Regions from separate parts of the Pseudomonas sp. LFM046 genome, predicted to be linked through region 3. Evidence: predicted binding sites of a transcription regulator. Region 3 holds the regulator's gene; each other region holds the start of a gene.
What was found. The regulator FliA, encoded in region 3, starts transcription of late flagellar genes. The targets are predictions, from matches to a motif close to CTAAAGTTTNNNNNNNNNNNGCCGNTAA.
Positions count from the first base shown of each region.

Region 1: the regulator FliA is predicted to act here: its motif matches at 2,944-2,971, upstream of TQ98_RS05030 (methyl-accepting chemotaxis protein).
Region 2: the regulator FliA is predicted to act here: its motif matches at 3,773-3,800, upstream of TQ98_RS23390 (methyl-accepting chemotaxis protein).

Region 1 covers NZ_JYKO02000001.1:1,059,178-1,069,836, reverse strand. The annotation lists gene TQ98_RS05040 (inorganic phosphate transporter) at 1-1,364, shown strand, start outside; gene TQ98_RS05035 (helicase HerA-like domain-containing protein) at 1,437-2,927, opposite strand; gene TQ98_RS05030 (methyl-accepting chemotaxis protein) at 3,053-4,930, shown strand; gene TQ98_RS27865 (hypothetical protein) at 5,199-5,372, opposite strand; gene TQ98_RS05025 (CBS domain-containing protein) at 5,383-5,808, opposite strand; gene purU (formyltetrahydrofolate deformylase) at 5,857-6,708, opposite strand; gene mvaT (histone-like nucleoid-structuring protein MvaT) at 7,036-7,416, shown strand; gene sbcB (exodeoxyribonuclease I) at 7,500-8,930, opposite strand; gene TQ98_RS05005 (RDD family protein) at 9,249-9,983, shown strand; gene TQ98_RS05000 (stage II sporulation protein M) at 9,980-10,659, shown strand, end outside.
Region 2 covers NZ_JYKO02000001.1:5,070,694-5,081,352, forward strand. The annotation lists gene TQ98_RS23375 (hypothetical protein) at 1-136, shown strand, start outside; gene TQ98_RS23380 (response regulator transcription factor) at 433-1,149, opposite strand; gene TQ98_RS23385 (membrane protein) at 1,428-1,868, opposite strand; gene TQ98_RS23390 (methyl-accepting chemotaxis protein) at 2,072-3,715, opposite strand; gene TQ98_RS23395 (hypothetical protein) at 3,893-4,087, opposite strand; gene TQ98_RS23400 (sigma-54 dependent transcriptional regulator) at 4,410-5,813, opposite strand; gene TQ98_RS23405 (HAMP domain-containing sensor histidine kinase) at 5,814-7,271, opposite strand; gene TQ98_RS23410 (lytic transglycosylase domain-containing protein) at 7,781-8,431, opposite strand; gene TQ98_RS23415 (3-isopropylmalate dehydratase) at 8,915-9,349, shown strand; gene TQ98_RS23420 (sulfite exporter TauE/SafE family protein) at 9,841-10,599, shown strand.
Region 3 covers NZ_JYKO02000001.1:4,005,321-4,015,979, forward strand. The annotation lists gene TQ98_RS18520 (CheW domain-containing protein) at 1-715, opposite strand, end outside; gene TQ98_RS18525 (ParA family protein) at 803-1,591, opposite strand; gene motD (flagellar motor protein MotD) at 1,641-2,528, opposite strand; gene TQ98_RS18535 (flagellar motor protein) at 2,539-3,279, opposite strand; gene TQ98_RS18540 (chemotaxis response regulator protein-glutamate methylesterase) at 3,296-4,399, opposite strand; gene TQ98_RS18545 (chemotaxis protein CheA) at 4,445-6,682, opposite strand; gene TQ98_RS18550 (protein phosphatase CheZ) at 6,697-7,485, opposite strand; gene TQ98_RS18555 (chemotaxis response regulator CheY) at 7,505-7,879, opposite strand; gene fliA (RNA polymerase sigma factor FliA) at 7,963-8,709, opposite strand; gene fleN (flagellar synthesis regulator FleN) at 8,706-9,539, opposite strand; gene flhF (flagellar biosynthesis protein FlhF) at 9,616-10,659, opposite strand, start outside.

The sequences.
Region 1 (10,659 bases), 2.9 Mb from region 3:
ACGCGGTGGCCACCGTCATCTACACCAAGGCGATGTCGCCCTACCGGGCGGTGTTCCTTTCGGGGGTCTTCAACTTCCTCGGTGTGCTGCTGGGCGGCGTTGGCGTGGCCTATGCCATCGTCCACCTGCTGCCGGTGGAGCTGCTGATCAACGTCAATACCGGCCACGGCCTGGCCATGGTGTTCAGCCTGCTCACCGCAGCGATCGCCTGGAACCTGGGCACCTGGTACTTCGGTATCCCGGCCTCCAGCTCCCACACCCTGATCGGTTCGATCCTGGGCGTCGGCCTGGCAAACGCCCTGCTCACCGAAATTCCGCTGTCCGAAGGCGTGAACTGGGGCAAGGCCATCGATATCGGCCTGTCGCTGATCTTCTCCCCGGCGGCAGGCTTCATGGTTGCCGCCCTGGTGCTGCTGAGCCTGAAGTGGCTGTACCCGCTGTCGAAGATGCACAAGACGCCGGAAACCCGTAAGGAGCTGGATGAGAAGAAGCATCCGCCCTTCTGGAACCGTCTGGTGCTGGTGCTTTCCGCCATGGCGGTGAGCTTCGTGCACGGCTCCAACGACGGCCAGAAAGGCGTCGGCCTGATCATGCTGGTGCTGATCGGCATCGTCCCGGCCAAGTTCGTGATGGACCTCAACAGCACCACCTACCAGATCGAGCGTACCCGCGACGCCGCGATCCACCTCAGCCAGTTCTACCAGCGCCACTCCGATACCCTCGGTGAGATGCTGGCCCTGGGCAAGAGCAACGGCAGCGACATGCCCAAGCTCTACCGTTGCGATCCCAAGCAGACCGAGCCGACCATCGCCGCCCTGCTCCGCGACCTCAACGGTATCGCCAGCTACAACGACCTGAGCGACGAAGCCCGCATCGAGGTCCGCCGCTACCTGCTCTGCCTGGACGACACCGCGAAGAAGGTAGGCAAGCTCTCCGAGCTGCCGGCCCGCGAGAAGGCCGACCTGGAGAAGCTGCGCAAGGACCTGACCGCCACCACCGAATACGCGCCCTTCTGGGTGATCCTGGCCGTCGCCCTGGCACTAGGCATCGGCACCATGGTGGGTTGGAAGCGCGTGGTGCGCACCGTCGGCGAGAAGATCGGCAAGCACGGCATGACCTACGCACAGGGCATGAGCGCGCAGATCACCGCTGCCTGTGCCATCGGCCTGGCCAACATCTACAGCCTGCCGGTCTCGACCACTCACGTACTGTCCTCCGGCGTCGCCGGCACCATGGTCGCCAACAAGAGCGGCCTGCAAGGCGGCACCGTGCGCAACATCCTGATGGCCTGGGTGCTCACCCTACCCACCTCGATGGCGCTTTCCGCCGGCCTGTTCTGGCTGGCCATCACCTTTATCGTCTGATTTGGACGAGCATGAAAAAGGGCGCCTTCTGGCGCCCTTTTTCGTTCTGGACCCTACAGGGCCTGATTCTCCTCAGCGACGCTTGCTACCGCCCAGCAGCGAGCCCATCAGCCCACGCACCAATTGCCGGCCGATCTGGTTCGCCGCCTGGCGTACCGCCGTCTTCATGACCTGGCTGGCCAGGCTGCCGAGCAGTTCACCGGCCAGGTCGCCCATGCCGGGCCCACTCGACGCCTTGCCACCGCTCGGCTCAGGCGTCTCGGCGGGAGCCTGGGCCGCGCGGGCAGTGAGCATTTCATAAGCCGACTCACGGTCGATGGCTTTGTCGTAGCGGCCGGCCTGGGGCGAGTTCCGCACCAGCGCGACCCGTTCGCTTTCGTTCAGCGGACCGATGCGCGACTGCGGCGGGGCGATGGCAACCCGCTGGACCACAGCCGGGGTGCCCTTCTCTTCCAGGGTGCCCACCAAGGCTTCACCGATTCCCAGTTCGGTGAGTACCGACAGGGTGTCGAAGGCCGGGTTGGGGCGGAAACCGTCGGCCACCGCGCGCAGGGCTTTCTGTTCCTTGGCAGTGAAGGCCCGCAGGCCGTGCTGGATGCGCAGGCCGAGCTGGGCCAGCACGTCGTCCGGCAGGTCGCTGGGGGACTGGGTGACGAAGTAGACGCCGACGCCCTTGGAGCGGATCAGCCGGACCACCTGCTCCAGGCGCTCCTGCAGGGCCTTCGGGGTATCGCTGAACAGCAGGTGGGCCTCGTCGAAGAACAGCGCCAGCACCGGCTTGTCGGCGTCGCCGCGTTCGGGGAGCTGTTCGAACAGTTCCGCCAGCAGCCACAGCAAGAAGGTGGCGTAGACCTTGGGCGCCTCGTGCACCAGGCGACTGGCGTCCAGCAGATGGATGCGCCCGCGACCATCGCGATCGGGCTGGAGGATGTCCTCCAGTTGCAGGGCTGGCTCGCCGAACAGCGCTTCGGCGCCTTGCTGTTCCAGGGTGGCCAGGCGCCGCAGCAGGGCCTGGGCGGATGCGCCGGCGAACAGGGCGCGATCCTCGCCCAGCAGCTCCGGGTGATCCTTGAGGTGGTTGAGCAGGGCCTTGAGGTCCTTGAGATCGAGCAGCAGCAGGCCCTCGCGGTCAGCCACCTGGAACGCGGCGTAGAGCGCGGCCTGCTGGCTGTCCGTCAGCTCCAGCAGGTTGCCCAGGAGCAGCGGGCCCATTTCGCTCAGGGTGGTGCGCAACGGATGACCGGACTGGCCGGCGACATCCCACAGGGTGACCGGATAGGCGCGGGGCTGGTGGCCCAGCCATGGCATGGAGGCAATGCGTTCGGCCACTTTGCCCTGGGGATTGCCGGCGGCGCCCAGGCCGCAGAGATCACCCTTGATGTCCGCGGCGAACACCGCCACGCCGGCATCACTGAACACTTCGGCCAGGCGCTGCAGGGTCACGGTTTTGCCGGTACCGGTGGCACCGGCGATCAGGCCGTGGCGGTTGGCCAGTTTCATGGCCTGGGAAACAGCATTGCCCTCTTGGTCAGCACCAAGAATCACGGAACGTTGATCGGGCATTTTGCCCTCCTCGGATTAAAGCTTTCACAGGGTCCAGCCGATACATAAACCGACGTTTCTACTCAGTTTTTTCAGCACTCGTGTGCCAGAAGACTGGTGCCTGACCCAACCGGACGCAAGCAAACATGATCAAAAACCTCAGGTTCAGCCACAAGATTCTGCTTGCCGCCTCCCTGGTGGTAATCGCAGCTTTCTCGCTGTTCACCCTGTACAACGATTACTTGCAAAGGAATGCGCTCCGAGACGACCTGGAAAACTATCTGCATGAAATGGGCGATATCACCGCCAGCAATATCCAGAACTGGCTTTCGGGCCGGATCCTGCTGGTGGAAAGCGTGGCCGAATCCCTGGCCGCCAACCCTTCGCCTGACGCGGTGCCAACCCTGCTGCAACAGCGGGCACTGGCCTCCACCTTCGTCTTCACCTACTTCGGGACTCAGGAGGGGCACTTCACCATGCGTCCTGACGACCCCATGCCCGATGGCTACGACCCGCGCACCCGCCCCTGGTACCAGGCCGCGAAGAGCGCCGGTGGCACGACCCTGACCGAGCCTTACGTGGACGCGTCCACCGGCAAGCTGACCATGACCATTGCCACGCCGGTGCAGTCCCTCGGTGTGGCGGGCGGCGATCTGGGCCTGGATACCCTGGTGAAGATCATCAACGCCCTGGACTTCCGCGGCACAGGTCACGCCTTCCTGGTCAGCGCCGACGGCAAGATCCTGGTGCACCCGAACAAGGACCTGGTGATGAAGACCCTGCGTGACGTGTTCCCGCAGAACACGCCGGCCATCGGCAGCGACTTCAGCGAAGTGGAGTTCGATGGTGCCACCCACATCATCACCTTCACCCCGATCAAGGGCCTGCCCTCGGTCAACTGGTACCTCGGCCTGTCGATCGACAAGGGCAAGGCCTACGGCATGCTCAGCGAGTTCCGCGCCTCGGCCATCGTCGCCACCCTGATCGCCGTGGTGCTCATCATCATGCTGCTGGGCATGCTGATCCGCGTGCTGATGCAACCGCTGCACACCATGGGCCGCGCCATGCAGGACATCGCCCAGGGCGAAGGCGACCTGACCCGCCGCCTGGTGATCCACGCCCAGGACGAGTTCGGCGAGCTGGCCGGCGCCTTCAACCGCTTCGTCGAGCGCATCCACGGCTCGATCCGCGAAGTGTCCTCGGCCACCGCCCAGGTCAACCAGGTGGCCAAGCTGGTGCTGAATGCCTCCAACTCGTCGATGAGCAATTCCGACGAGCAGGCCAATCGCACCAACAGCGTCGCCGCCGCGATAAACGAACTGGGCGCCGCCGCCCAGGAAATCGCCCGCAACGCCGCCGATGCCTCGCACCAGGCCTCCTCCGCGCGCACCCTCGCCGAGGACGGCCGCCAGGTGGTGGAGCGCACCATCCAGGCGATGAACGAGCTGTCCGGGAAGATCCGTGCCTCCTGCGGCAACATCGAGACGCTGAACAGCAAGACGGTGAACATCGGCCAGATCCTCGAGGTGATCAAGGGCATCTCCGAGCAGACCAACCTGCTCGCCCTGAACGCCGCCATCGAGGCCGCCCGCGCCGGGGAAGCCGGCCGTGGCTTCGCCGTGGTCGCCGACGAGGTGCGCAACCTGGCCCACCGCACCCAGGAATCGGCGCAGGAAATCCAGCAGATGATCGAGGAGCTGCAGGTCGGCGCCCGCGAGGCGGTCACCACCATGACCGAGAGCCAGCGCTACAGCGAGCAGAGCGTGGAGATCGCCAACCAGGCCGGCCAGCGCCTGGGCAGCGTGACCCAGCGCATCGGCGAGATCGACGGCATGAACCAGTCGGTGGCCACCGCCACCGAGGAACAGACCGCCGTGGTCGACTCGCTGAACATGGACATCACCGAGATCAACACCCTCAACCAGGAAGGCGTGGAGAACCTGCAGGCCACCCTGCGCGCCTGCGCCGACCTGGATCAGCAGGCGGTGCGACTGCAGCAGCTGGTGGGGAGCTTCCGTATCTGACACCGGGAGAAGGGACGGCTTTCACGTAGGGTGGACCACGCTTTTTCGGTCCACCAATCGTCGTTCGGCCGGGCGCCGCTGGTGGATAAGAAGAGCGTTATCCACCCTACGAAACTGGCTATCACACCTACGAAACTGCAAGGCAAGACCGTAGGTTGGCGCCGAGCCTGCGAGGCCCAACGATCCTGGCATCAACTCCGCGTGTTGGGCTTCGCTTCGCTCAGCGCCAACCTACAAGAGCCGTCCCCCTGTAAACCGGAAAGGCGCCCTAGGGCGCCTTCTTCTTGTCTTCCTCTTCCTGCACTTTCCGCCACAACTCCTCCGCACCGGGAAACTCAGTGCCGTTCTCCTCGCTCAGCTCATCCGGGTCGTAACGCCGGACACAGCCTTCGCCCAGAGTCGGTGGCGGGCTGGAGGTGGCGCGGTCGCGTGGGTCGGCCATGGTCGGGTCCTCAGACTTCCGGGGGTTGATCGGAGGCATGTTGGGCGAAGGCCTTCACCGCGCGCAACACGTCGCGGCGACTGATCTGGCCGACCAGCACGCCGTCCTCCACCACCGGGAAGCGCCGACGCCGTTCACGCAGAAAGCGCTGGCAGGCCTCGATGATGTCGGCATCCGGGGATAGGGTCTCCAGCTGCGTGGACATGTAGCTGCTGACGCTGCCGCCGGCGCCCTCCTGACAAGCGCCAGACAGAATGCCACGCAGGCAATCGCCCTCGGAGAGCATGCCAATCAAGTGGCCCTGGGAGTCCACCACCGGCGCACCGGAGATTCGGTGTTCCAGAAGTCGATCGATGGCCAGGAAGAGGTCGGTATCAGACCTGAAGGTCACCAGGTGGCGCGTCATGCAATCGCGCACCTTGATGGACTTGAGCATGGGCGGGCTCCTCTGCCGGTTGACCAGCGCGGGCGCCCGCCATCGGGATCAGTCGAAGACGACTGTCTTGTTGTCGTGCACCAGTACGCGGTCTTCAAGGTGGTAGCGTAGCCCACGGGACAGGACCATCTTCTCCACGTCCTTGCCGAGGCGAACCATGTCCTCGACGCTGTCGCGGTGGGTCACGCGAACCACGTCCTGCTCAATGATCGGACCGGCGTCCAGCTCTTCGGTCACGTAGTGGCAGGTGGCCCCGATCAGCTTCACGCCACGCAGGGAGGCCTGGTGGTAGGGCTTGGCGCCGACGAAGGACGGCAGGAAGCTGTGGTGGATGTTGATCACCTGGTGGGCGTAGCGCTTGCACAGTTCCGGCGGGAGGATCTGCATGTAGCGGGCGAGCACCACGGTATCGGCATTGTGCGCCTCGACCAGGCGGGAAACCTCGTCAAAGGCCGGCTGCTTGTTCTTCGGATCCACCGGCACGTGGAAATAAGGAATGCCGTGCCACTCCACCATGCTGCGCAGGTCGTCGTGGTTGGCGATGACGCAGGGAATATCGCAATCCAGTTCACCGCTGTGCCAGCGGTGCAGCAGGTCGGCCAGGCAGTGAGACTCGCGGCTGGCCATCAGCACGACGCGCTTCTTCACTTCGGAGTCGGTCACCCGCCATTCCATGGAGAACTCCCGGGCGATGGGCGCGAACGCCTGGCGCAAACCGTCCAGATCGAAAGGCAGGGAATCGGCGCGGATTTCATGGCGCATGAAGAACCAGCCACTCTGGTTATCCGAGTGGTGGCTGGCCTCGGTAATCCAGCCGTTGTAGGTAGCCAGGAAGTTGCTGACCTTGGCTACGATGCCGACGCCGTCCGGACAGGCAATCACCAGACGAAATGTGCGCATTTGGGAACACTCCAGAGACTTCGCGAAGGCGGCCATTCTAGCCAGAGCGCGAGAAAACTTCAGTAACCTCGTGGCTCGACAGGGATTGACGGTGGTCGCGCAACAATTCGTCCCAGCACAACTAAGAGGCCTCCCGCCCCAGCCGATATAGCGGTATCCGGGGCACAATTATGCATGTGCGCGGCCACGGGACTAATATGGACAAAGAAGCCGCCAACAATGCGTACAAAAGTTTTCCTGCTTATTTACTTGCAGTTAAGCGCTGTCTATTATTGCTGACACTTCGCAAACGCAAGTCACCATACGATTCCAACAAGGGACGCCGACATGTCGCTGATCAACGAATACCGGGCAACGGAAGAAGCCATCAAGGAGCTCCAGGAGCGCCTGAAGAATCTGTCCCAGGACGACAAGCTGAAGAAAGAACTGGAGTTTGAAGGCAAACTGCGCGCACTGATGGGTGAATATCAGAAGTCCCTGCGCGACATCATTGCCCTGCTCGATCCCGATGCACGCACCAGCAAGGCCCCGCGCGCAGCCAAGGCTGCCGGCGCAGGCAGCAAGCGCGCCCGCAAGGTCAAGCAGTACAAGAACCCGCACACTGGCGAAACCATCGAAACCAAAGGTGGCAACCACAAGACCCTGAAAGAGTGGAAAGCCAAGTGGGGCGCCGACGAGGTTGAAGGTTGGTCGACCATTCTGGGCTAAGCCTTCCGAAATAAAAAACGCCAGCATCTGCTGGCGTTTTTTATTGCCGACGATAAAACCTCGAAAAGTTTCCCGGGCCGCGATCACAACTGATAGCGGCGGCCCAGTTCCGTGGCATATCGGCGCCACTCCAGCAACACCGCCTGTTGTGCAGGCGCAGTCTTGGCCAGCAACTCGTCCAGGGTCTTGAAGAAACTCTCCAGCGTATTAGGCGCCCCGAATTCCGGGGTCTTCAGCCGATTTCTGCAGAATTCCACCCAGCGTGACTGGTCGGTTTCCGACAAAGTTTCAGGGAAGTTTCTGGCACGGTAACGGAACAGCAATTCAGGCAGCCGCGGGTCGTCGAACGGCCAGTTCTCGCTGGAAAGGCGTTGTGGATCGGCACGCCGTACTTGTTCACAGAGACGGCGATCACGATCACCGAGAAAGCCCTCGTACAACTGCTGCTCCGGATCTTCCACCGAAGCGAATCCCTCTTCCGCGTAAATGACTGGCAACTTGTCTTGCCAGGCGGCGGCCTGCTCGGCCAAAAGCGCGGCACGACGCTGGCAGAGCTCCATGTCGACACCCAGGCGCTGCCGATCCGCTTCGCGCAATACCGCCAACGGCGCCACCACCGGACAGCGGTTGATGTGCAGCAGCTTGAGCGGCACCGGCAGCTCGCCCTCGGCCAAGTCGTCGCGACGGGTATAGAGGCGCCCGCGCAGCGTCTCGGCATCCAACTCCAGCAACGGCGCCGGGTCGGATTGCAGGTCCAGCACGATCAACGCATTGCGGTTGCGCGGATGCCAGGCCAGCGGCAGCACAACAGCCAGATAGTGACGCTCTCCAGAGAACCGCCCGGAGATATGCACCAACGGCTGCATCAGGCGCACCTGCTCCTGCACCTTGTGCTTGCTGCGCAGTTGATAGAGGTAGTCGAACAGCTTCGGCTGACGCTGACGCAGCAGACGCGCCAGGCCGATGGTCGCCCGGACGTCGGACAGCGCGTCGTGAGCCTGTCCGTGGTCGATGCCGTTGGCGGCGGTGAGCAGCTCCAGGCGGAGACTGACGCGCCCATCCTGCTGCGGCCATTCGATGCCCTCCGGCCGCAGCGCGTAGGCAGTGCGCACCAGATCGATCAGGTCCCAGCGGCTGTTACCGCCCTGCCATTCGCGGGCATAGGGGTCGTAGAAATTGCGGTAGAGGCTGTAACGGGTGACTTCGTCGTCGAATCGCAGGGTGTTGTAGCCGGCGCCGCACGTACCCGGCTGCGCCAGTTCGGCGTGCACCCGGTGCATGAACTCCGCCTCGCACAGTCCCTTATCCTCCAGGGTGCCGGGCAGGATGCCGGTGACGAGGCAAGCCGCCGGATGGGGCAGGATGTCGTCGCTGGGCTTGCAGTAGAGGTTGATCGGCTCTCCGATCTCGTTGAGCGCCTCGTCGGTGCGAATGCCTGCCACCTGCAGCGGCCGGTCACAGCGCGGGTTGATGCCGGTGGTTTCGTAGTCGTGCCAGAAGATGCTGGATGTCACGGCGGCCCCCTTGTTCGTGAGGGCGGCAGTCTAACACCGGCCCACCTGCGCCAAGGCGACGAACCGGGTCGGAAAGGTCGCTATCCAGCGGCTTGCTGGACACTTTTCCGCGCGCCTAGAATCGCCACCACTGGACGACCGCCCCCGCCAAGGACTGCCCCATGCCTGCGTCATTCGAACCCCACGCCCGCGCCCGCGCGTTGCCTGCCCTGTCGAAATTCCCACGCCCTTCACAGCATGCGGGCTGAGACCCCCTTGTCCGGTTGCCTGGACACCGGGCGCTCGCTAGCATCTGGCTTTCACCTTGGCGCCCCGCCGATGCCTGCAACCCGATCCAGTTCCCATCCCGCCGACGCCCAGGCCCAGCCGCTGGATACCCGCTATCAGGTGGAAACGCCGGAAGGCATCGACCTGATCCTGCGACCGGCCGGCCTGCTGCCGCGCGCCCTGGCCTACACCATCGACCTGGCGATCCGCGGCGCCATCATGCTCCTGCTGTTCGTTGCCCTGGCCCTGCTCGGCCAGCTGGGTCTCGGCCTCGGGTTGATCCTCATGTTCCTGCTCAACTGGTGGTACATGGTGCTGTTCGAGGTGCTCAACCAGGGACGCTCCCCAGGCAAGCAGGTGATGGGACTGCGAGTGGTCCACGACGACGGCACCCCGATCGGCTGGTCAGCCTCCCTGGTGCGCAACCTGCTGCGCTTCGTTGACCTGCTGCCCTTCGCCTACACCCTGGGCGCGCTGAGTTGCCTGGCACACCCCACCTTCAAGCGCCTCGGGGATATCGCCGCCGGCAGCCTGGTGGTCTATCGCGACGACAAGACCCAGCGCCCCGAACTGCCCGATGCGGAACCGGAGCGCGCGCCCTTTCCCCTGAGCCTTGCCGACCAGCGCGCCCTGCTCAGCTTCGCCGAGCGCCAGGCCAGCCTGTCCCCGGCGCGCCGTGAAGAACTCGCCGCCATCCTGGCCGAGCCCCTGGAAGTGCCGCCGGAACAGGCGCAAGCGCGGATCAATGGCATCGCCCGCGGCCTGCTGGGATCGAATTCGCCATGAAGCAGAACCTCTTCGAACACCGCCACCAGGCCAGCTGGAAAGCCTTTGCAGAACAGCTCGACCTCGTCGAGCGAGGCAAGGCCGACGCCCGCGCCTGCGAGACCTTCGCCGCCGACTACCGGCAGATCTGCCAGCAACTCGCCCTCGCCCAGGAACGCGGCTACAGCAGCCACCTGGTGGATCAGCTCCAGCACTTGGCCATGCGCGGCCACCAACAGTTCTACCGCCATCGCAGCCACCTGGGCGGGCGCCTGCTGGGCTTTCTCCTCGGCGGCTTCCCGCGCCTGGTCCGCAGCCAGTGGCGCAGCATCGCCGCCGCCAGCCTGCTGTTCTACGGCAGCCTGCTGCTGATGGGCCTGCTGGTGCACTACTGGCCCGACCTGGTCTACAGCGTGCTGGAGCCGGAGCAGGTGTCGTCGATGGAGTCCATGTACGACCCGGACGCCCGGCGCATCGGCCCCATGAGCGAGCGGGACTCGGGGGATGACTGGATGATGTTCGGCCACTACATCATGAACAACATCGGCATCGCCTTTCAGACCTATGCGGGCGGCCTGCTCTTCGGCGTCGGCAGCCTGTTCTTCCTGCTCTTCAACGGCCTGCACATCGGTGCGGTGGCCGGCCACCTGACGCAGATCGGCTTCGGCGAAACCTTCTGGTCCTTCGTCATCGGCCA
Region 2 (10,659 bases), 1.1 Mb from region 3:
CGCCGTGGTCCAATCGATCGACAACACCGGTGCGGACAGCATCGTCACGATCGACGAGTCCGGCGTGCAAACAACGACCATCACCGTGGTCGGGGTTGACCTCCTGAACACCGACATTGTCATTGGCAGCGCCTGAGACATCGCGTGTATGAAAGGAAGCGGGGGTGGCTAAAAACCACCCCCGTTTTTTTTCAAACGGCCAACGTGGGATCGGAACGTGAATAACCGGCCCTGCCTGTGACGACTCCGATTGCCTGGAGGGAGCGACGAAACCGGCTCCGTAGGGTGCGCCGTGCGCACCAGCGGTTGGACGTTGTGAAGGACATGCCGCCGGAAACGGTGCGCATGGCACACCCTACGATCAGGGCACGTGCGGGAGTGATGCCTCGAATTGGCAGGTGGGCTCGTTCGCCTTGCCCGCGACGCGCCCGCTCAGTCCAGCTTCCCCCAGCTGGAGCCGGGCGGCTCTTCGGTGTTGGTGAGCCCGTGTTTAAGCGCGTACATCACCAGGTCGACGCGGTTAATCAGATTGAGCTTGTGATAGATGTTGCTGAGGTGGTTGTGCACGGTGTGTTCGCTGATGCCCAGGCGTCCGGCAATGCACATGTACTTGGCGGATGGGTTCCCCACGATGGCCCGGATCAGCTCCCGCTCGCGCAGCGTCAACTGCTCGTGCTTCGGGCGGTCCGAACGGCCATTGGCGGGGGCGTGCCCCTTTACGGAAATGCCGGAGATCCCGCCGGCCCAAGCGATATCCAAGCCGTTGTCGCGGTGGTGGACCTTGATGATGGCCTGGGTGATGGACTCCTCCGGGGCTTCCGCCAGCACGACACCGCGCGCACCGGCCTCTATCGCCTCGGTAACGGGCACGGCGTCGTAAAGGCCCTTGAGCACCAGCACTTTGATTTCGGCACTGCGGGTGAGCCCGGCGATGACCGCCAGCGGTTCTAGCGCATCCGGAAAGAAACTGAAGAAGCTGACGTCGGGACGCAGTTGATGGGCAAGCTCCAGCGCATTGGCGTAGGTGGTGGCCTGGCCACTCACCTCCATCCGGGGCTTTCTGGCATTGATCAGGTCTTGGAGGCCCGCGAGAACGACGGGACGGCAATCGATCAACATCACGCGAATGGTTTCTGTACGGGCCGACATTGAGTCCTAGCCCCCCTGAAAAACTAACTTTGGTATTAAGGGTTCGCCGTCTCTGTATAGGTTCCGGGCAGGCAGATTGCCAGCAACGTCAGACATCGAGCGCAGATGGCAGGACAGGCGGCGAATGCCCTTTCCCGACCGTCATTCCGCTCAGGGAGGAAACTGCCTGGACACCGCGCCTGCCGTGGGTTTTAGCGTGCCAGAGCCCTGCCGGCACCTGATCCGCTGACGCCTGACAATTGGCATGCCCGAGATCGGCCCGAAGACGGGTCCGCCCCTTACCCGCCCAGCAGGAACATCGCCTTGGCCAGGAACAGGATGGCCAGCATCTGCACCAGCACACTGACGTGGATCAGCCGTGAACGGGCGGGTGTCATGCGGCCGCTGTGCATCAGGTAAACCACGCCCAGAAAGTGCCCGAGGATGCTCAGCGCCAGGCAGATCTTCAGCACCAGCAAGGTGCCGAAGGTGCTGGCGAAAGGCGCGTGCAAGACCGCCCGGTAATGCCAGGCCAATCCAAGGCCGGCGCCGAAGAGCGCCAGCACCACCCAGTGCATCACCCGCCGCGCCCGCTGCCCGAGCGCCTTCCCCAACTGCGCCCGGGCGTCCGGCTCCAGGGCCCGCGCCGCACGGCTGAGGATCATCACCTCGAAGAACACCCCGCCCACGAAGAACGCCGCCGCTGTCAGGTGCACGAATTTCAGCAACAGATACCCCACACGCCCTCCCCGGCCCGCAGGCCTCCGCTGTTGGCATTCAGGCGGAATCATGCCGGGCGCCGTCCCGCCCGCCATGACGCGGGTCAAGGCACTGCAACTCCACGGGCTCACGACAGGGGCAGCGGGAAAAACAGAGACCCAAGAACGACAAAACCCCCGAGGGTCTTCACCCTCGGGGGGGCTGTGTTCATCCCCGCCGCCGGTCAGGTGCGGAACACGCCCAGGCCGCTCTTCAGGGCCCGCGCCGTATCGCCCAGCTCGGCAGCGGAGCGGTTGATGGCGTCCACATCCTGGCGGGTGTGCTCGAAGGCGTCGCGCATGCCACCCAGGCGCCCGGACATGTCGGCCACGGAGTGCTGGATATGCTCGCTGCTGGCCAGGGCCTGATCGACGGTGGTGCTCACCTGGCTCATCTGCTGCACCAGTGCGTCGAGCGTTTCCAGTGCCTCATCGGCGTCGCCGGCCAGCGCCCGCGAGCGCTCCGCCGTGCTGCCCATGCGCTGGGCGATCTGGCGGATGGCCTGGGTGACCTGGTCGATCACGCGCTGGGCGTCGGCCAGCACACTCTGGGTCTGACCGGCCAGCTTGCGCACTTCGTCCGCGACCACGGCGAAGCCACGGCCGGCCTCGCCTGCACGCGCGGCCTCGATGGCGGCGTTCAGCGCCAGCAGGTTGGTCTGCTCGGAGATGCCGGCAATCATCTGCAGTACCTGGCCGATCTGCTCCGCTTCGCGGCTCAGGCCATCCAGGTCGGACGCCAGTTCGACGTTGGCCGAGGTGCTGCCATGGACATCGCCGATCAGCCGTTGCAGTTCCTGGTGGGCGCGGCTCAGCTCGCCGCTGGCGCGCTCCAGGTTGGCGCGCACCGCCCCCGCCAGGCTGGAGGAATGCCCCGCCGCCTGCTGGATCGACTGGCCGTGCTGATCCACATCCGCCAGTTGATGGGCCGCCTGCTGGATCTGCCGGGTGATGTCGTCGGCACGCTGCAGGAAGGTCTCGGCCAGCTGCTGGTTGCAGTCGGCCATGCCCGAGGCGCCGGACAGGGTCTGCCGCAGGTCCTGCAGCAGGGAGGACAGGCGCGCGCCCATCTGCCCCAGTTCGTCGCCGCTGACCACCACCAGGGAGCGGGACAGGTCGCGGCTGTCGGCAATGTGGTTGAGCTGGCCGGTGAGTTGATGGATGGCGCGCACCAGCATGCGCGTGGCCAGCCAGGACAGCAGCAGACCGAAGCCGAGGGTGACCGCGCCGATCAGCAGCAGGCTGCGCAGGCTGTCGGCGATGGCCTGATCCAGGCTGGCCAGGGTGACGTCCACGCCCACCACGTAGGGCTGGCCGCTGGCGGTGTGCTGCGGCAGGAAGATCGAACGGAAGGTGCCGTAGCTGTCGGTGTATTCATCGAACTGCGGCTGGCCGCTGCGGGCCGCCCGGATCACCGCCGGGCTGGCGTCCTCGTAGTGCTCCAGGTGCTTGGCGTAGCTGTCCCCGGCGATGTCCTCGGTGCTGGCGCCGTCGGAGAGGTAGTAAACCTGGCCGCCGCTGTCGACCATCATGGTGTAGGCGAATTTCAGGTCCACCTCGGCGGCGTACTCGCCCAGGTTGCGCACCTGTTGCAGGTACTCCCCTTCCTTCAGGCCATCGGCGCTGCGGGCGCGGTCCAGGTAGTCACTCCCCAGCAGGCGCGGCACCGCATGGGCGGCCGCCCGCAAACGGTTGTCCATCTGCGCACGGATATCGATGGCTTTGACGTACTGGGCGTAGCTGATGAAGGTCGCGATGCTGATCAGGTTGACCAGGGTGAAAGCCAGCAGAATCTTGGTCTGCAGGCTGACGTTGCGCAGCAGCGGCATGAAGGGGATTCCGTTCGAGGTTCTGGTTCAGCCGCCGTTCTCCGCGGCTTTCCTCTTGTGTCGGAAACTCCGAAGAGAACTTTAGAGGCAGTCGGCCGGCTCCTGGCCTGAGGGGATGGGTGACGTCCTTGTCGCTTGATCGCATTCTGCCACTAGTTGTTCAGGCAACTCCACAGCTCAAAGCAATTCTCTTTCAGGCCGGTGGGAATGCCGGAACGTTTCGGCATCGTCCAGGGTGGTATCGAACAGCGGATCGTCCGGGTCGCGCTCCAATTCCAGGTCGACGCAATCAGGATCGATCAGCCAGCGCGGGAAGTCCGCCTGGCGAAGGGGGTCGTTTCCAGAAAGGCCGCTTCTTCGGTCACTGCCCATGCTGCACCTCATGAGACCAACAAGGTCTGTACCTATTGGAGTCGGCAGAGGATGGCGCCGTTCAAGGCCGTCGGTCGCCAGCCCCCCGGTTGCCGGACACCCGGTCGTCGCGGCCCGCTGAACGGCGAAGGCGCCAGCCTCTTTCGAGGCTGGCGCCCGGAATAAGAAATCGGGGTCGGTGGGAGGGCACCGGCCCCGGTGGACGATGCGGCGATGCGAGCAGGAATCGCAGCCCGGCCACAAGGGGTCTCCGTCTCCCGAACCGGCAAGAGGGAGTGCTAGGGAAAGGTGGCGCCGATGGGGGCCGGAGCCGGGTGGCGGATCAGTGACGGCGATCCGGCCTGACCAGGCCCAGTTTCTCGATTCGGTAACGCAGCATGTCCCGTGTCAGGCCCAGCAGGCGGGCGGACTTGGAGATGTTCCAGTCGGTCCGGTCGAGCATCCTGACGACCCTGTCCCGCTCGACTTCGGGCTCGGCGCCATGGCCATTGCCGCCGTTCCGGGCGTGGAACTGGCCAGAGGAATCGTCCACCAGGGTCGGGCAGATATGCAGCTGCGCGGCGGTCACCAGTTGCCCCTGGGCCAGCAGCACGGTCTGCTCCAGCATGTTGCGCAGCTCGCGTACATTGCCCGGCCAGCTGTAGCTGCGCAGCAGGTGCTCGGCTTCCGTGGAGAACTGCAGCCCCGGCTTGCCGTAGCGTTTGCCGTGCTGCGTGAGGAAATGCCGGGCCAGCAGCAGCACGTCGTCGCCACGGGCATACAGGCGCGGCACGCGGATGGCGATGATGCGCAGGCGGAAGAACAGGTCCCGGCGGAACTTGCCCTGCTGCACCATCTGCTCGAGGTTGCAGTTGGTGGCGCTGATGATGCGCAGGTTGACCCTGCGTTCCTTCACCGAACCGATACGGCGGATGGTGCGGTCCTCCAGCAACTTGAGCAGCTTGGCCTGGAGCTGCAGGTCCAGCTCGCCCACTTCATCGAGGAACAGCGTGCCGCCATCCGCCGCTTCCACCAGGCCGACGCGACGGTCCTTGGCATCGGTAAAGGCCCCCCGCTCGTGGCCGAACAGTTCGGCCTCCAGCAAGTGGGCAGGAATCGAGGCGCAGTTGAACTCGACAAAAGGCCCGCTGGCCCGCGCGCCCTCGAAGTGGAGGGCACGGGCGATCAGCTCCTTGCCGGTGCCGGTCTCGCCCTCGATCAGCACCGCCGGCAGGTTCTCGCCGACCATGCGCTCCTCGGCCGACAGCAACTGGCGCACCAGGGATTTCAGTTCGAGCATGGCCGGCGACTCGCCGATCAGCCCCGCCAGGCCGGCGTCCTGGGCCGCGCGGCTCTGGTAGAAGTCCAGCTTGTGCTCCAGGCGTTGGGCCTCCAGCGCCTTGTCCAGCAACAATTTCAGCTCGGCCAGGACCACGGGCTTGGTCACGTAGTGGAAGGCGCCGGCCTTCATCGCCTGCACGGCGTCCTCGATGTTGCCGTAGCCGGTCATCATGATCGGCTTGATCCGCGGCGCACGAGCGCTCACCTCGCGAATCAGGTCGTGGCCACTCATGCCCGGCAGGGAGTTGTCGGTGAGCAGGACATCGGGAACCTGGTCCTTCAACAGGTCCAGGGCCTCCTCGGCCGAATGGCACACCACGGCCTCGAAGTTCTTGCGTTCGAGGTAGGTCTGGATATTGCCGGCCAGAATCTCGTCGTCTTCGACGATCAGTACGCTGTGTTCCATTTAGAACCGCCCCCCGGCGACCTTGAAGTTGAGGCAGATGCGGGTGCCCTTGCGCTCACGACTGCTCAGGCTGACCTGGCCGCCGAAGCGTTCCATGATGCGTTTCGCCACCACCAGCCCCACGCCCAGGCCGCCTGGCTTGGTGCTGTAGTAGGGCTTGAAGGCCAGGGTTTCCTGCGTGCGGGTCATGCCCTGGCCGGTGTCGGTGATGGCCAGCAGCAGGCGCTTGCCGCTGTCGTCAGGCTTCACCTCGATGCGCAGCAATCCGCCGTTGGGCATGGCCTCGAGGGCGTTGGCGAACAGGTTGCTGAGGACCTGGGCCAGCAGCACCCGGTGACTGATCACCGCCGGCGCCGCTTCGGCCACGAACTCCACCCGCACCCCGGAACGGCGGATCTGCTGGTCGAAGCCGTGCAGCGCCGCGCTGATCACCGCGATCGGTTCCACCGCCTCGGGTTCCCCGGACGGCGGCCGCGCCGAGATCAGCAGCTCGCGCCCCCACGTCGACAGGCGATCCACCTGGCCGATGATGTCGGCGATGTTCTTGCGCGCCGGCGGCGGCACCCTGTCCTGGGCCAGCTCCGCACTGGAACGGATGGCGGCCAGCGGGTTGCGCAGGCCGTGGGCCACGGCGGAGGACATTTCCCCCAGGGCGACGAAGGTTTCATCGGCGACCCGCTGGCTCTGCTGCCGGGCCACCAGGCCCGAGGCGCGCCGCACGCTCCCGTAGAGGCCGACGTAGATCAGCCCGCCGGCAACGCTGGTGGCCAGCCAGATCAGCGCGAAACCGCGCTGGATGCGCAGCACCAGGTCCTGGGGCTCCTTGTAGATTTCCACCACCGAGGCCACGTTCCCGGCATCGTCCAGGAGCGGGATGTAGTTCTCGATGAACAGGGTGCGCGGCGCGCGGATGAACTTCTGCTCGGTGCGGCCAGCGGTGACCTCGTCATAGCTGGAGGCCACCTGGACGGTTGAAGAGAAGGCCTTCTCCAGGTCCTGGTTGCCGGACATGTCCTTGCCCACCAGGGTGGGGTTGGTGGACCAGACGATCACCCGGTCGGCGCCGTAGATATTGGCCAGCAGGGCGTCCGGCAGCATGGAGATGTGGTCGAGGAATTCGCTGCGCGCCTGTTGCCGCGCCTCCAGCATGCTCTGTGGATGGTGGCCGTCCTGGCGGTCATCCAGCAGCTCGCCCATGGTCATGCTCGCCGGCAGCGCCATGTGGCGGACCTCGGTCGAAGCGATGGACTGGATGAACTGTGAACTCAGCATGGCGTCGCGCTCGATACTCTCGGTCACCACGAAACGGGTGGAGATGATCCCCAGGCCGATGGCCACGCTGGCAATCACCCCCAGGCTCGCCAGCGAAAGCCAGCGCTGCAGGTTGAAGGGCGGGGGCGGCGAATCGCCCGTCTTGCCGGTTGCGTACCGATCCCAGATCACCGACAGAGCGCTCATGGAAGCTTTCCTAATGCGTTGCGTGATGGGTTCTACCCGTCGTGCCAACCGGGCGGCCTTGGACAATGGTGTCGGTGCATAAAGCAGGCCGCTTCTGCCAGGCCCACCGGAAAGGCCCGCCGCAGACGGTCTCCCCGGCCTCCTGCCCCTTTCGCCCGCATGGCGGATAGCCCCGGATTCACCCAGCTATGGGGGGGCATCCCCACCTTCGCGGCTGCCGTTGCGCAATGTCCGCCGGAGCCGAGGCCCTTTCGGGCAACGGTCTTGATGGACGATTCAGGCAGGCGGGTGCGCTGGCGGCGCGGAATGGTGGACAACCGGGGGAGGTGAGCGTGGCCCTGCCGAGCGGGATCGGTCAGTCACGGCCGGGGCGGATTCGATTAGGAGAGGTGCGCTGTTCAGGACCGCGCTCGGCAAACGCTTGGCGGTCTGATGGTCACGGCGGTGTGGTTTCCGAGGGGTGAGAATTCAGGCGCGGCACTGTCCCCGTATCTGGGGATTGCCCCCCACTAGCGGGGTCGTTTCGCGTCAGCCAGCAGACGCTTGTAGTGACCCAGCACACTGGGCACATAGCGCTGCGTTTCCGGGTTGGGAGGAATGGCGCGACCGTAGGCGAGTACGGTTCCGGGTCCGGCGTTGTATGCGGCCAGGGCCAGGGTCAGGTTGTTGTCGAACATGTCCATCAGGCTCTTGATGTAGCGCGCCCCGCCCCGGACATTGGCGACCGGGTCGAACACGTCCCGGACGCCCAGATGGCGCGCGGTCTTCGGCATCAATTGCATCAGCCCGGCCGCGCCCATGGGCGAAACCGCCTTCGGGTCGTAGTTGGATTCGGTCTTGATCATCGCGTGCAGGAGCTCGGTCGGCAGGTCGTACTCGAAGGCCGCTTGCGCCACGATCAGCGCATAGCGTGGGGCCGACTTGTGCGGCGGCTTGTTCAGCGCCGTGTACGGGCGCCTGACCCTGGGCTTCATCACGTTCGGCGCCCAGGCCAGCATCGGAGCCTCGCGGTGCGGGCGGACGCCTTTGTGGACAGAACGATGAACATTGGTGAGGGTGATGTGGCCGTCGACGGAGGTCACCTGATAGATATCGGCCTGGGCGCTGACGGCGCCGGTCGCGACGATGCTGAACAGCACCAGAGCGGGCACTTTCATCATGTTCTCTCCCTTCGGAGGGCTCGGCCCTTGGGGTTGTTGGGTGCTGTACGGTGAGCAAAGCACGTGCCGGAAAAGAACGCGCCGGTGTGCGTCGGTCGCCTCGCCCGCTCGTCGTGGTTACCCCTGCATGGCCGCCGCCACTGATGCTGCCCCGAAACCGAGGCTCGCATGACGACGAAACCCCCGCCCCAACTGGACTTCACCCTTCTCGAACGTCTGCCAATGCGGGTGAATTCCGTCCTTTTCGCCAGCATTGTGGCGCCAAACTATTTCCGTTAGCCGACCGTTCGTAGATGAATCTGCCCTGGCTCAGACCGAGATCTTTCATCCAGGAACCTGATATTCGCCGCCTGTTGAGTGGGGTCACTCGCACAGCGCCGAACAGGGCCTGGCGATGCGATCCAGAGCGGTCCGTGGCAATCCCCGGCTCATCCACTAGAGTTCCAGCAGCACCTTTCGACCCCTACGCCCAAGGAGGGCCTCATGCGCCTGTTCTGCGCCGCTGTCTCCCTGATCCTGCTCGCCGGCTGCTCGTCCTACCGCGCCGACTCCAACCAGATATCCCAGGTACCCGCCGACCGCCTGCTGGCCTTCCAGGAGCCGGTGCAGGGAGGTGGAAGGATAGTCGTGAACCGCGACATGGGTGGGCTCGGCAGCGGCTGCTACATCGCCGTGCATGTGGATCGCCAGTTGGCCGCGCGCATCGGCATCGGCGAAGTCGCCACCTTCGAAGTGCCGGCGGGGGATCGGATCATCGGTATCGGTCTCGATGAACAGGACGACACGCTCTGCTCCAAGGGGAGCCTGCGCCGCGAGAAGGCGGCCCATGTGGAGCCGGGCCAGAGCGAACATTTCCGCATCATCAGCGACAACCGCGAAGGCTTCGCCATCCGTGCAGAAGACGCTGACGTGAAGTAACGCGGCCGGCCCCTTGCGCCAGGTCTGGACCGTAGGGTGCGCTGCGCGCACCGATTCAGAGGTCGGACTGGGCACTACGTCCAACCACCGGTGCGCACGGCGCACCCTACGGGTTGGAGCCTGAGGGCGCGATTCGTAATAGGCAAAACCGGTGATTCAGGCGCAGGTTTCCCAGGCCCAAATGAAAGAGGCCGGCTCCGAGTACTGCTGAACTCGAATCCGGCCCGACGCTCAAGGCTGGCTTACAGTGAATCAACCCTTGCGCCTTCCCCTGTTACTGCTCGGAAAGGTCATTGGAGTGGGCTTCCCTGCGGTCTACTACCCCCGCCCCATACGGTTGTTGCCAGATTACTGCTACCGCAGGTTTGCGGGCTCCCGCCCATCAGCGTTTCGGCTCACTGGTCGGCGCGGAGCCAGGCACCTCGCCACTCGGCGGGCCTTTGCCACCGTTCACCCCCGACGGTAACCTGCGGCTTTTTGCGCGCCCGATCATGAGCCTCCACGATTTCTTCATCCTGCTGCTCGCCGGCTTCGCCGCTGGCGGCATGAATGCCCTCGCCGGTGGCGGTACCTTCTTCTCCTTTCCCGCCCTGCTCGCCACCGGCCTGCCGCCGGTGACCGCCAACGCCACCAATGCCGTGGCCCTGTGGCCGGCCAGCCTGACCGCCAGTTGGGCAGCGCGGGAGCAATTGCGCCCCCTGGGACGCTACGTGGTGCCGCTGGTGCTGGTGTCCCTGCTGGGCGGTCTCGGGGGCGGGCTGCTCCTGCTGGCCGGCGGTGACGAAATCTTTCGAAAGCTGATTCCCTGGCTGCTGCTGGCCGCCACCCTGCTGTTCGCCGCCAGCCCCTGGCTGAGCCGGCTGATCAACCGTCAGCACGGCGCAGGCGGCCTGCCGCCCCACGGCCCGGTCAGCCACCTCTCCCACAGCCTGGTGGCCCTCTACGGCGGCTACTTCGGCGCGGGCATGGGCATCCTGCAACTGGCGGCGTTCTCCATCGAAGGCCACCCGCTACTGCGAGCCAATGCCCTGAAGAACCTGCTGTCCAGCACCATCTACAGCGTCGCGGTGGTCACCTTCGTCGCCGCCGGCCGGGTCAGCTGGAGCGAACTCGCGGTGCTGCTGGCCGCTGCCAGCTGCGGTGGCTACGCCGGCGGCGCCCTGGCCCGGCGCCTGCCGACCCGTTGGTTGCGCTGGCTGGTGATTGGCGTGGGGGCCGGGATGACGGCCTATTACTTCGCCACCACCTGAGCCCCGTGCGCGTCTGTGGGGGGCTGTTCGTAGGATGTGGTGGAGCTTGCGATACCCATC
Region 3 (10,659 bases):
TCGGGTCCAGGCGGATAGAGCGGCTGACCTGGTGCACCGCAAGCCCCCACTCGTAGCCCTGGACGGAAATCACGTATTGCAGGCCTTCACGGAAGTCGTCGCGGTAGCGCTCGGGCATCACCCAGCGCGCGGTATCCAGCACCTTCAGGTTGCCGGCCTGGCACGGCAGGATGCCGAGGAACCAGTCAGGCTGGCCGAACAACGGCGTCAGCTCCTGTCCTGCAAGGGTATAGATGGACCCCAGGGAGACCAGCGGCACCGCCAGGGTCAGGCCGGCGACGTCGAACAGCAGGCACTCGAAGGGTTCCTCACCCCAGTCCGGGCGGCCCTCGGCAATGAGCAGCGGTACATCGGCCTGCGAAGCATTGGAAACACCGAGTTCCACCAGCGGCTCGACGCGTGCCTTCACCGGCAGGACCGCGGGCTCGGCCACGGCAGGCGCCGGCGCCAGGAACTCGGGCTCCAGCACCAGCAGCGGTTCCACTTCCACTTCGATGGCCACCGGCACGGCCGGCGGCTCGGGCGCCAGCAGCGGCGCCTCGGCCAGCACACGGGTCAGGCGCGCGTCGCGGACCTGTTCTTCCAGCACCGCGGCTTCGAACTCATCCCGGCTGATGCTTTCGGCCAGCTCGACCGACGCCTCGTGCAGCAGCGCATCCAGGTAGGACTGCAAAGCAAGTTGCGGGCGGGTTGCGGTAGCGACGGGACGAGTCATGTTGGGAACCCACGGGATTGATCTTCAGAGCCTATCGGCAGGCGGCCCGCTTCACTTGAGCCCTGGCGATCGACGAAGCGGCGCATCTCAGGCCACCTGGGCAGCCAGCTGCTGGCTGAGCAGGTGTTTGAGCAGGGCCCGGTAGGCGATCACGCCACGGCTGTTGGCATCGTACTGGGACGGCGTGACACCGGCACGACTGGCATCACGCAGGCGGGTGTCCACTGGGATGTAGGCCTGCCAGAGTTGGTCCGGGTAGTTGTTGCGCAGCACCTTGAGGGTGTTCAGCGAGGCCTGGGTCCGGCGGTCGAACAGGGTCGGCACGATGGTGTAGGGCAACGCCTGCTTGCGCGAGCGGTTGATCATGGTCAGGGTGCTGACCATGCGTTCCAGGCCTTTCACCGCAAGGAATTCCGTCTGCACCGGGATGACCAGTTGCTGGCTGGCTGCCAGGGCGTTGACCATCAGCACACCCAGCAGCGGCGGGCTGTCGATGATGGCGTGGTCGAATTCCTGCCAGAGCTGGGCAAGGCTCTTGGCGATCACCAGACCGAGGCCGTTCTGCCCCGGCGACTGACGCTCCAGGGTGGCCAGCGCGGTGCTTGAAGGCAGCAGCGAAATGCGTTCGTGGCTGGTCTGCAGCAGCAACTCGCGCGGCAAGCCGCTGGGCACGCTGCCCTGGTGCAGGAACAGGTCGAAGCAGCTGTGCTCCAGGGTGTCCGGATCATGTCCGAAATAGCTGGTCATCGACCCGTGGGGATCGAGGTCCACCACCACCACGCGCTTGCCGGCATCCGCGAGCAGACCCGCGAGGGCGATGGATGTGGTGGTCTTGCCGACTCCACCTTTTTGGTTGGCTACTGCCCAGACTCTCATCTTCTTCATCCTCCCGGCTGCGCGGGTGCACCGAGACTCTTCACCTACCCTACTGGGCAGACGACGGGGAATTGACGGCACCCGCAGTCGGGGCCTGTGCTGACGCTGCTGGTGCAGAATGCGTGCCAGCCCTCTGCAATGCGGCATCCGGCCTGGATTTGGCGCTTCCTACGCCGCTCACGCTGCGGCGCACATCGAGATTGCGGGAAATCACCAGCACGACCCGGCGATTGCGCGCCCGGCCTTCGGCGGTGGTGTTGTCGGCCACCGGCTGGAATTCACCATAGCCCACCGCGGCCAGGCGCCCAGCGGCAACACCATCCATGGCCAACATGCGCACGATGCTGGCGGCCCGTGCCGTGGACAGCTCCCAGTTGGAGGGGAACTGTGAGGTGGTGATGGGCTGGTTGTCGGTGAAACCCTCGACATGCACCGGGTTGTCGTAGGGCGCCAGAATCCTGGCGACCCTCTGGATCAGTCCAAAGGCGGCGTCATTGGGAACGGCATCGCCGCTGGGAAAAAGCAGGCTGGAGTTCATCTCGATCTCCACCCACAGTTCGTTGCCGCGCACATTCAGCTGTTCGGTGTTGATCAGGTCGCCGAAGGCGTCGCGCACGCTCTGGGCGATTTCCTGCAACGGGTCGGCGCCGGGATCGTCGATGGAGCTTTGGGTGCGCTCGCTCTCCTCCACCATGGAGCGATCCGGCTCGGTCGTACGGGGCTTCTCCTCCCCCACCGGGACCGGCTTGATGGAGCGGTCGGGCTGGTTGAACACGCCCACCAGGCTCTCCGAGAGGATCTTGTACTTGCCTTCGTTGATCGAGGAAATGGAGTACATCACCACAAAGAAGGCGAACAGCAGGGTGATGAAGTCCGCGTAGGACACCAGCCAGCGTTCGTGATTCTCGTGTTCTTCGTGACGTCGCCTGCGCGCCATGGCCGGCCCCTCAGTCCATGAAGCCTTGCAGCTTGAGTTCGATGGAGCGCGGGTTCTCCCCCTCGGCGATGGAGAGGATGCCCTCCAACATCATTTCCCGGTATCGGGACTGGCGCAGGGCGATGGATTTCAGCTTGTTGCCGATGGGCAGCAGCAACAGGTTGGCGAAGCCCACACCATAGATGGTGGCGACGAAGGCCACGGCGATACCGCCGCCCAATTGGCTGGGGTCGGCCAGATTGCCCATCACGTGGATCAGGCCCATCACCGCGCCGATGATACCGATGGTGGGCGCGTAACCGCCCATGCTCTCGAACACCTTGGCGGCCTGCAGATCGCGGCCTTCCTGGGTGAACAGATCGACTTCGAGGATGCTGCGGATGGATTCCGGTTCGGCACCGTCCACCAACAACTGGAGGCCCTTGCGGGAATAGGGATCGGGCTCGCTGTCGGCCACCGGCTCCAGGCCCAGCAGGCCTTCCTTGCGCGCCGTCATGCTCCAGTTCACCACCCGGGTGATGCCACCGGCGAGGTCCACCTGGGGCGGGAAGAGAATCCAGCGGATGATGCCCAGCGCACGTTTGAAAATGCTCATGGGCGTCTGCAGGAACGCGGCGCCAAGGGTACCGCCCAGGACGATGAGTGCCGCCGGCCCGTTGAGCAGGGCCGCGGCATGGCCGCCTTCGAGGTAATTGCCGCCGATGATGGCGACGAAGGCCAGGATTACCCCGATGAGGCTCAGTACATCCATTACCGGGAAGTCTCCATTACATGCACGCCTCGACCAGGTGCCGGCCGATATCGTCCAGGCCGTAGACGGCGTCGGCCAGGTTGGCCTTCACCACCGCCATGGGCATGCCGTAGATCACACAGCTGGCCTCGTCCTGGGCCCAGACCTGGCTGCCACCCTGCTTGAGCAGACGCGCGCCTTCGCGGCCGTCGGCCCCCATGCCGGTCAGCACCACCGCCAGGACCTTGTCAGTGTAGGCCTTGGCTGCGGAGCCGAAGGTGATATCGACGCAGGGCTTGTAGTTGAGCCGCTCGTCGCCCGGCAGGATGCGCACCACACCACGACCGTCCACCATCATCTGCTTGCCGCCAGGGGCCAGCAGCGCCAGGCCGGGGCGCAGCACGTCGCCGTCCTCGGCTTCCTTTACGGAAATCCGGCACAGCTTGTCCAGGCGCTCGGCGAAGGCCTTGGTGAAGGCCGCCGGCATGTGCTGGATCAGCACCAGCGGCGCCGGGAAATTGGCCGGCAATTGGGTGAGCACGCGCTGCAGGGCCACCGGCCCACCGGTGGAGGTGCCAATGGCCACCAACCGGTAGGCTTTACGCTTTGGGGCTGCAGACGGAGCCGGGGCCGCCGGGGTCGGATGACTCGGCTGTGCCGGCGCGGGGAACGGGCGTGCCGGAGCGCTGGCGGCAGCCGCCGGCGCCGGATGCGGCGTGGCGCTGAAGCTGCTGTAGCGGCGGTTACTGCGGGCAATGCTGTGGACCTTCTCGCACAGCAGCTGCTTGACCTTCTCGGGGGTGCGCGAGATGTCCTCGAAGTTCTTCGGCAGGAAGTCCACGGCACCGGCGTCCAGGGCATCGAGAGTGACACGGGCGCCTTCGTGGGTCAGCGAGGAAAACATCATGACCGGGGTCGGGCAGCGCTGCATGATGTGCCGCACCGCGGTGATGCCGTCCATCATCGGCATCTCGTAGTCCATGGTGATGACGTCGGGCTTGAGCGCCAGCGCCTGGTCGATGGCCTCGCGGCCATTGGTGGCGGTACCCACCACCTGGATATTGGGGTCGGAAGAAAGGATTTCCGAGACACGGCGGCGGAAGAACCCGGAGTCATCCACCACCAGAACCTTGACTGCCATATATAAAAAAGCTCCTAGCGGGCGGCCTTTGCTGGCCGCCCCAGATCAGCCGCGGCGCGCGTAGTGCTTGAGCATGCTGGGTACGTCGAGGATCAGCGCGATACGGCCGTCACCGGTGATGGTGGCGCCAGACATGCCCGGCGTGCCTTGCAGCATCTTGCCGAGCGGCTTGATCACCACCTCTTCCTGGCCCACCAGTTGATCGACCACGAAGCCGATGCGCTGGGTGCCCACGGAGAGGATCACCACGTGGCCTTCGCCCTGCTCTTCCACCGCCGCGTCGCGGACCAGCCAGCGCTTGAGGTAGAACAGCGGCAGCGCCTTGTCGCGGACGATCACCACTTCCTGGCCGTCCACCACGTTGGTGCGGGACAGGTCGAGGTGGAAGATTTCGTTGACGTTCACCAGCGGGAAGGCGAAGGCCTGGTTGGCCAGCATCACCATCAGGGTCGGCATGATCGCCAGGGTCAGCGGGACCTTGATGACGATCTTCGAGCCCGAACCCTTCTGCGAGAACACGTTCACCGTGCCATTGAGCTGGGAGATCTTGGTCTTCACCACGTCCATGCCGACACCACGGCCGGACACGTCGGAAATCTCGGTCTTGGTGGAGAAGCCCGGGGCGAAGATCAGGTTGTAGCATTCCAGCTCGGTCAGGCGCTCGGCGGCGTCCTTGTCCAGCAGGCCCTTCTCCACCGCCTTGGCACGAAGCACGGCTGCGTCCATGCCCTTGCCATCGTCGGTGATCATCAGAAGGATATGGTCGCCTTCCTGCTCGGCGGAGAGCACCACCCGGCCGGTACGCGGTTTGCCGGCGGCTTCGCGTTCCTCGGGGGACTCGATGCCGTGGTCGACGGCATTGCGCACCAGGTGCACCAGCGGGTCGGCCAGGGCCTCGACCAGGTTCTTGTCCAGGTCGGTGTCCTCGCCCACCAGCTCGAGGTTGATTTCTTTCTTCAGGTTGCGCGCCAGGTCGCGGACCAGGCGCGGGAAGCGGCCGAAGACCTTCTTGATCGGCTGCATCCGGGTCTTCATCACGGCGGTCTGCAGGTCGGCGGTGACCACGTCGAGGTTGGACACGGCCTTGGCCATGGACTCGTCGCCGCTGTTGGCCCCCAGGCGCACCAGGCGGTTACGCACCAGCACCAGCTCGCCAACCATGTTCATGATCTCGTCCAGGCGCGCGGTATCCACACGTACGGTGGTTTCCGCCTCGCTCACGGCAGCCGGGCCAGCCGCGCCATTGCTGGCGGCAGGCGCGGCGGCCTTGGGAGCCGGCTCGGCCCTGGGTGCGGGCTTGGGCACAGGCGCAGGCGCCACAGCGGCTGCCGGACGGCTCGCAGCCGGAGCCGGAGCAGCCGCGGGCTCCTCGCCGGCACCGTTGAACTTGCCCTTGCCGTGCAGTTGGTCGAGGAGCGCTTCGAATTCGTCGTCGGTGATGTTGTCGCCACCCCCGGCTGCGGCTGGTGCGGGCGCTGGGGCAGCGGAGGCGACGGGCGCGGGGACAACGGCTTCCGAGGCACCGTTGAACTTGCCCTTGCCATGGAGTTGGTCGAGCAGGTCCTCGAACTCGTCGTCGGTGATCTCGTCACCGGCACCGGCAGTGGCCACGGCAGAGGCGGCGGCATGCGCGGCGACGGCCGTTTCCGGCTCGGTGGCGCCGGCGAACTTGCCCTTGCCGTGCAATTGGTCGAGGAGCGCTTCGAACTCGTCGTCGGTGATTTCGTCGGCCTCGGTGGCAACGGGCTCAGCCGCCAGGCTGGCGCTGTCACCCAAGGCGTCGAGCAATTGCTCGAACTCGCTGTCGGTGATGTCGGCGGACGCTTCGATGGGAGCAGGCGCTTTGACGACCGGCGCCGGCGCGGCCGGAGCGACGGGCGCCGCTTCGACGCCTGCCGGTTCGGCAAGGCGCGACAAGGCGGCGAGCAATTCAGGCGTGGCGGGCGTCGGTTCGCTGCGCTCGCGCACTTCGCTGAACATCTCGTTGACCGTGTCCAGGGCCTGCAGGACCACGTCCATCAACTCGGCATCCACGCGGCGCTCGCCCTTGCGCAGGATGTCGAAGACGTTCTCGGCGATGTGGCAGCACTCCACCAGCGCATTCAGCTGGAGGAAGCCGGCACCACCCTTGACGGTATGGAAACCACGGAAGATCGCATTGAGCAGGTCCATGTCGTCCGGGCGGCTTTCCAGCTCGACCAGCTGCTCGGACAATTGCTCCAAAATCTCGCCGGCCTCTACCAGGAAGTCCTGGAGGATTTCTTCATCGGCGTCGAAGCTCATAAGCGGGGCGCTCCCTAGAACCCAAGGCTGGATAGCAGATCGTCGACGTCGTCCTGTCCGGACACCACGTCTTCCCGTATATCGGCATGGATCTGCGGACCTTCACCCCTGGAAGGATTTTTTTGTTGTTCCAGCTCGGCGCGCAGCGCGTCGTGGTCGTGCTCGATGCCGGCGTAACGGTCTACCTGGCTGGCCATCATCACCAGCTTGACCAGGTTGCTCTCCACCTCGGTCACCAGTTGGGTCACGCGCTTGATGACCTGGCCGGTGAGGTCCTGGTAGTCCTGGGCCAGCAGGATGTCGTTGAGCTTGCTGGACAGAGCATCGGTGTCGCGTTGACTGCGAGCAAGGAATTGTTCGATACGGCGAGCCAGGTCGCGGAAGCCGTCCGCGCCGATTTCCCGACGCATGAAGCGCCCCCACTCCTCACCCAGCTGCTGGGCCTCGTCACTCAGGCCGTTGAGCAGCGGCGCGCTCTCTTCCACCAGGTCCATGGTGCGGTTGGCGGCCTTCTCGGTCATGTGCACCACGTAGGACAGGCGATCAGTCGCGTCGGCGATCTGCGACATTTCCTGGGCATGGGGCAGGTGCGGGTCGATCTGGAAATTGACGATGGCGTTGTGCAGTTCGCGGGTGAGCTTGCCCACTTCCTGGTACAGACCACGATCACGGACGTGATTGAGTTCGTGGATAAGTTGCACGGCGTCGGTGAAATTGCCCTTCTCCAGGCTTTCCACCAATTCCCGCGCACGGACTTTCAGGGTCGACTCGAAGTCGCCCAACAGGGATTCATTCTGGTCCATGGTGCCCTCGCGGCCGGTGTCAGCCGTTGACGCGCTCGAAGATCTTCTCGATTTTTTCTTTCAGGACCTGAGCGGTGAAAGGCTTGACCACATAGCCGTTCACGCCGGCCTGGGCCGCCTCGATGATCTGGTCGCGTTTGGCTTCGGCAGTCACCATCAGGACCGGCAGGTGCTTCAGGCGCTCGTCGGCGCGGACGGCACGCAGCAGGTCGATGCCGGTCATCCCGGGCATGTTCCAGTCGGTCACGAGGAAATCGAAGTTGCCGCTGTGCAGCATTGGCAGGGCCGTGGTGCCGTCGTCGGCTTCGGCGGTATTGGTGAAACCCAAGTCGCGCAAGAGGTTCTTGATGATGCGTCTCATCGTCGAGAAGTCGTCAACGATGAGGATTTTCATGTTCTTGTCCAAGTCAACCTCCGTACAGTCCCAAACGCCCCTCTTGCCGGGTGCGCCGTTCTAATCTGAAAGCGGTGTGCCGTTCAGCGCGCGCGCCATTCGCCGAGCCGCGCGCGCAAACGTGCCGCGCACTGGCTATGCAACTGGCTGACCCGCGATTCGCTGACCCCCAGCACTTCACCGATTTCCTTCAAGTTCAGTTCTTCGTCGTAATACAGCGCCAGCACCAGGCGCTCACGCTCCGGCAGGTTCGCGATGGCATCGGCCAGCGCGGCCTGGAAGCGGTTTTCTTCCAGATCTTGGGAAGGTGAGATTTGGGTGACACCGGCGTCCTCGTGCACGCCGCCATGCTCCCCTTCCTGCAACAGGTCGTCGAAGCTGAACAGGCGGCTGCCCAAGGTGTCGCTCAGGATGCCGTAGTAGTCTTCGAGACTCAATTCAAGTTCGGCAGCAACTTCCTGATCTTTAGCGTCACGTCCCGTTCGCGCTTCGATTGCACGAATCGCGTCGCTCACCATGCGGGTATTGCGGTGCACCGAGCGCGGCGCCCAATCGCCCTTGCGGACCTCGTCCAGCATGGCTCCGCGAATGCGGATGCCCGCGTAGGTTTCGAAGCTGGCGCCCTTGCTGCCGTCGTATTTCTTCGAGGCTTCGAGCAAGCCGATCATCCCGGACTGCATCAGGTCTTCCACCTGTACGCTGGCCGGCAGGCGCGCAAGCAGGTGATAAGCGATGCGCTTGACCAGCGGGGCATACCGCTCGATCAGCTCATGTTGCGAATCCCTTCCTTGTGCCTTGCCGTACATACGCAGTCCAGTAGCGGGTGTCATACAGGCGATTCCGCGGAGGGCTGTCTGACCAGCCGCTCGACGAAGAACTCCAGGTGGCCCCGCGGATTGGCCGGCAGCGGCCAGCTGTCGACCTTCTGCGCGATGGCCTTGAAGGCCAGCGAGCATTTCGAGCGCGGGAAGGCTTCATAGACCGCGCGCTGCTTCTGCACGGCCTTGCGGACCGACTCGTCGTAGGGGACAGCGCCAACGTACTGCAGCGCGACGTCCAGGAAACGGTCGGTGACCTTGGTCAGCTTGGCGAAGAGGTTGCGACCTTCCTGCGGGCTGTGGGCCATGTTGGCCAGCACGCGGAAGCGGTTCATGCCGTAGTCGCGGTTGAGCAGTTTGATCAGCGCGTAGGCGTCGGTGATGGAGGTGGGCTCATCGCAGACCACCACGATCACTTCCTGAGCCGCGCGGACGAAGCTGACCACGGAGTCGCCGATGCCGGCGGCGGTGTCGATCACCAGCACGTCGAGGTTGTCGCTGATTTCACTGAATGCCTGGATCAGGCCAGCGTGCTGCATGGGCGACAGCTGGACCATGCTCTGGGTGCCGGAGGCGGCCGGGACGATGCGAATGCCCCCCGGTCCCTGCAACAGCACGTCGCGCAGGTCGCACTCGCCATTGATCACGTCGGCCAGGGTGCGTTTGGCGGTCAGGCCGAGGAGAACGTCGACGTTGGCCAGACCGAGGTCCGCGTCCAACAACATGACGCGGCGGCCGAGATCGGCCAGGGCCAGCGAAAGGTTCACCGACACGTTGGTCTTGCCGACGCCACCCTTGCCGCCGGTCACCGCGATCACCTGTACGGGATGCATACTACCCATTTCAAATACCTTGCCTTAGGTCGACTGGGCCATTTGGCTGTCTAGCACCACCCACTCCGGGGCGGTTGTCAATTCTTCAACCGGCGCGCCGCGCCGGATTCTGGTAGAGCCCGGCGAACAGGTCGGCCATGGCTTCCTCGCTCGGGTCTTCCGGTGCCTGGAGGCTGACCGCACGACTCACGAGCTGGTGGCTGCGGGGAACCTGCAGATCATCCGGGATTCGCGGCCCATCGGCCAGATAGGCTACCGGGAGATGCTGGCCGATAGCCAGCCCCAGAACTTCACCCAGGCTGACCGCTTCGTCCGCCTTGGTGATGATGCAACCGGCCAGACCGCAACGCTTGTAGCTGTGGTAGGCCGCCTTGAGCACCTGGCTCTGACTGGTGGCGGCCATGACCAGGTAATTCTTCGCATTTATCGCCCGGCTTGCCAGCGATTCCAGCTGCATGGCGAGGGCTGGATCATTGGCCGGCAGACCAGCGGTATCGATCAGCACCACACGCTTGCGAATCAGGGGCGCCAGGGCCTGGACCAGGGACTGGCCCGGGTCCACCTGGGTGACCGACACGTTGAGGATGCGGCCCAGGGTCTTGAGCTGTTCCTGAGCGCCGATGCGGAAGCTGTCCATGCTCACCAGGGCGACGCTCTGGGCGCCGTATTTGAGCACGTAGCGCGCAGCCAGCTTGGCCAGGGTGGTGGTCTTGCCCATGCCGGCCGGGCCGACCAGGGCGATCACCCCGCCCTCTTCCAGCGGCTCGACCTTCGGCGTACGGATGGCATGGGCCAGGTGCGCCAGCAGCATGCGCCAGGCCTGGCGCGGATCCTTGACGCTGGCCACCTTGTCCAGCAGGACGCGGCCGAGATCAGCCGGCAGCCCCATGCGCTGCAGGCGGCGCCAGAGGCTGGCTTGCTGCGGACGACGGCTCTGCATCTGGCTCCAGGCGATGGAACCCAGCTGCACTTCGATCAGTTCGCGCAGGCCGCTCAACTCGAAGCGCATGGCGTCCAGGGCAGCCTGGTCCACGGCGGCGGGCTTCGGTGCTGCGACCGGCTCCACCGGGCGCGGTACCGGGCGTGGACGGCTCATGGCGGCGACCAGGGCGGCTTCCGGCAGCTCCGA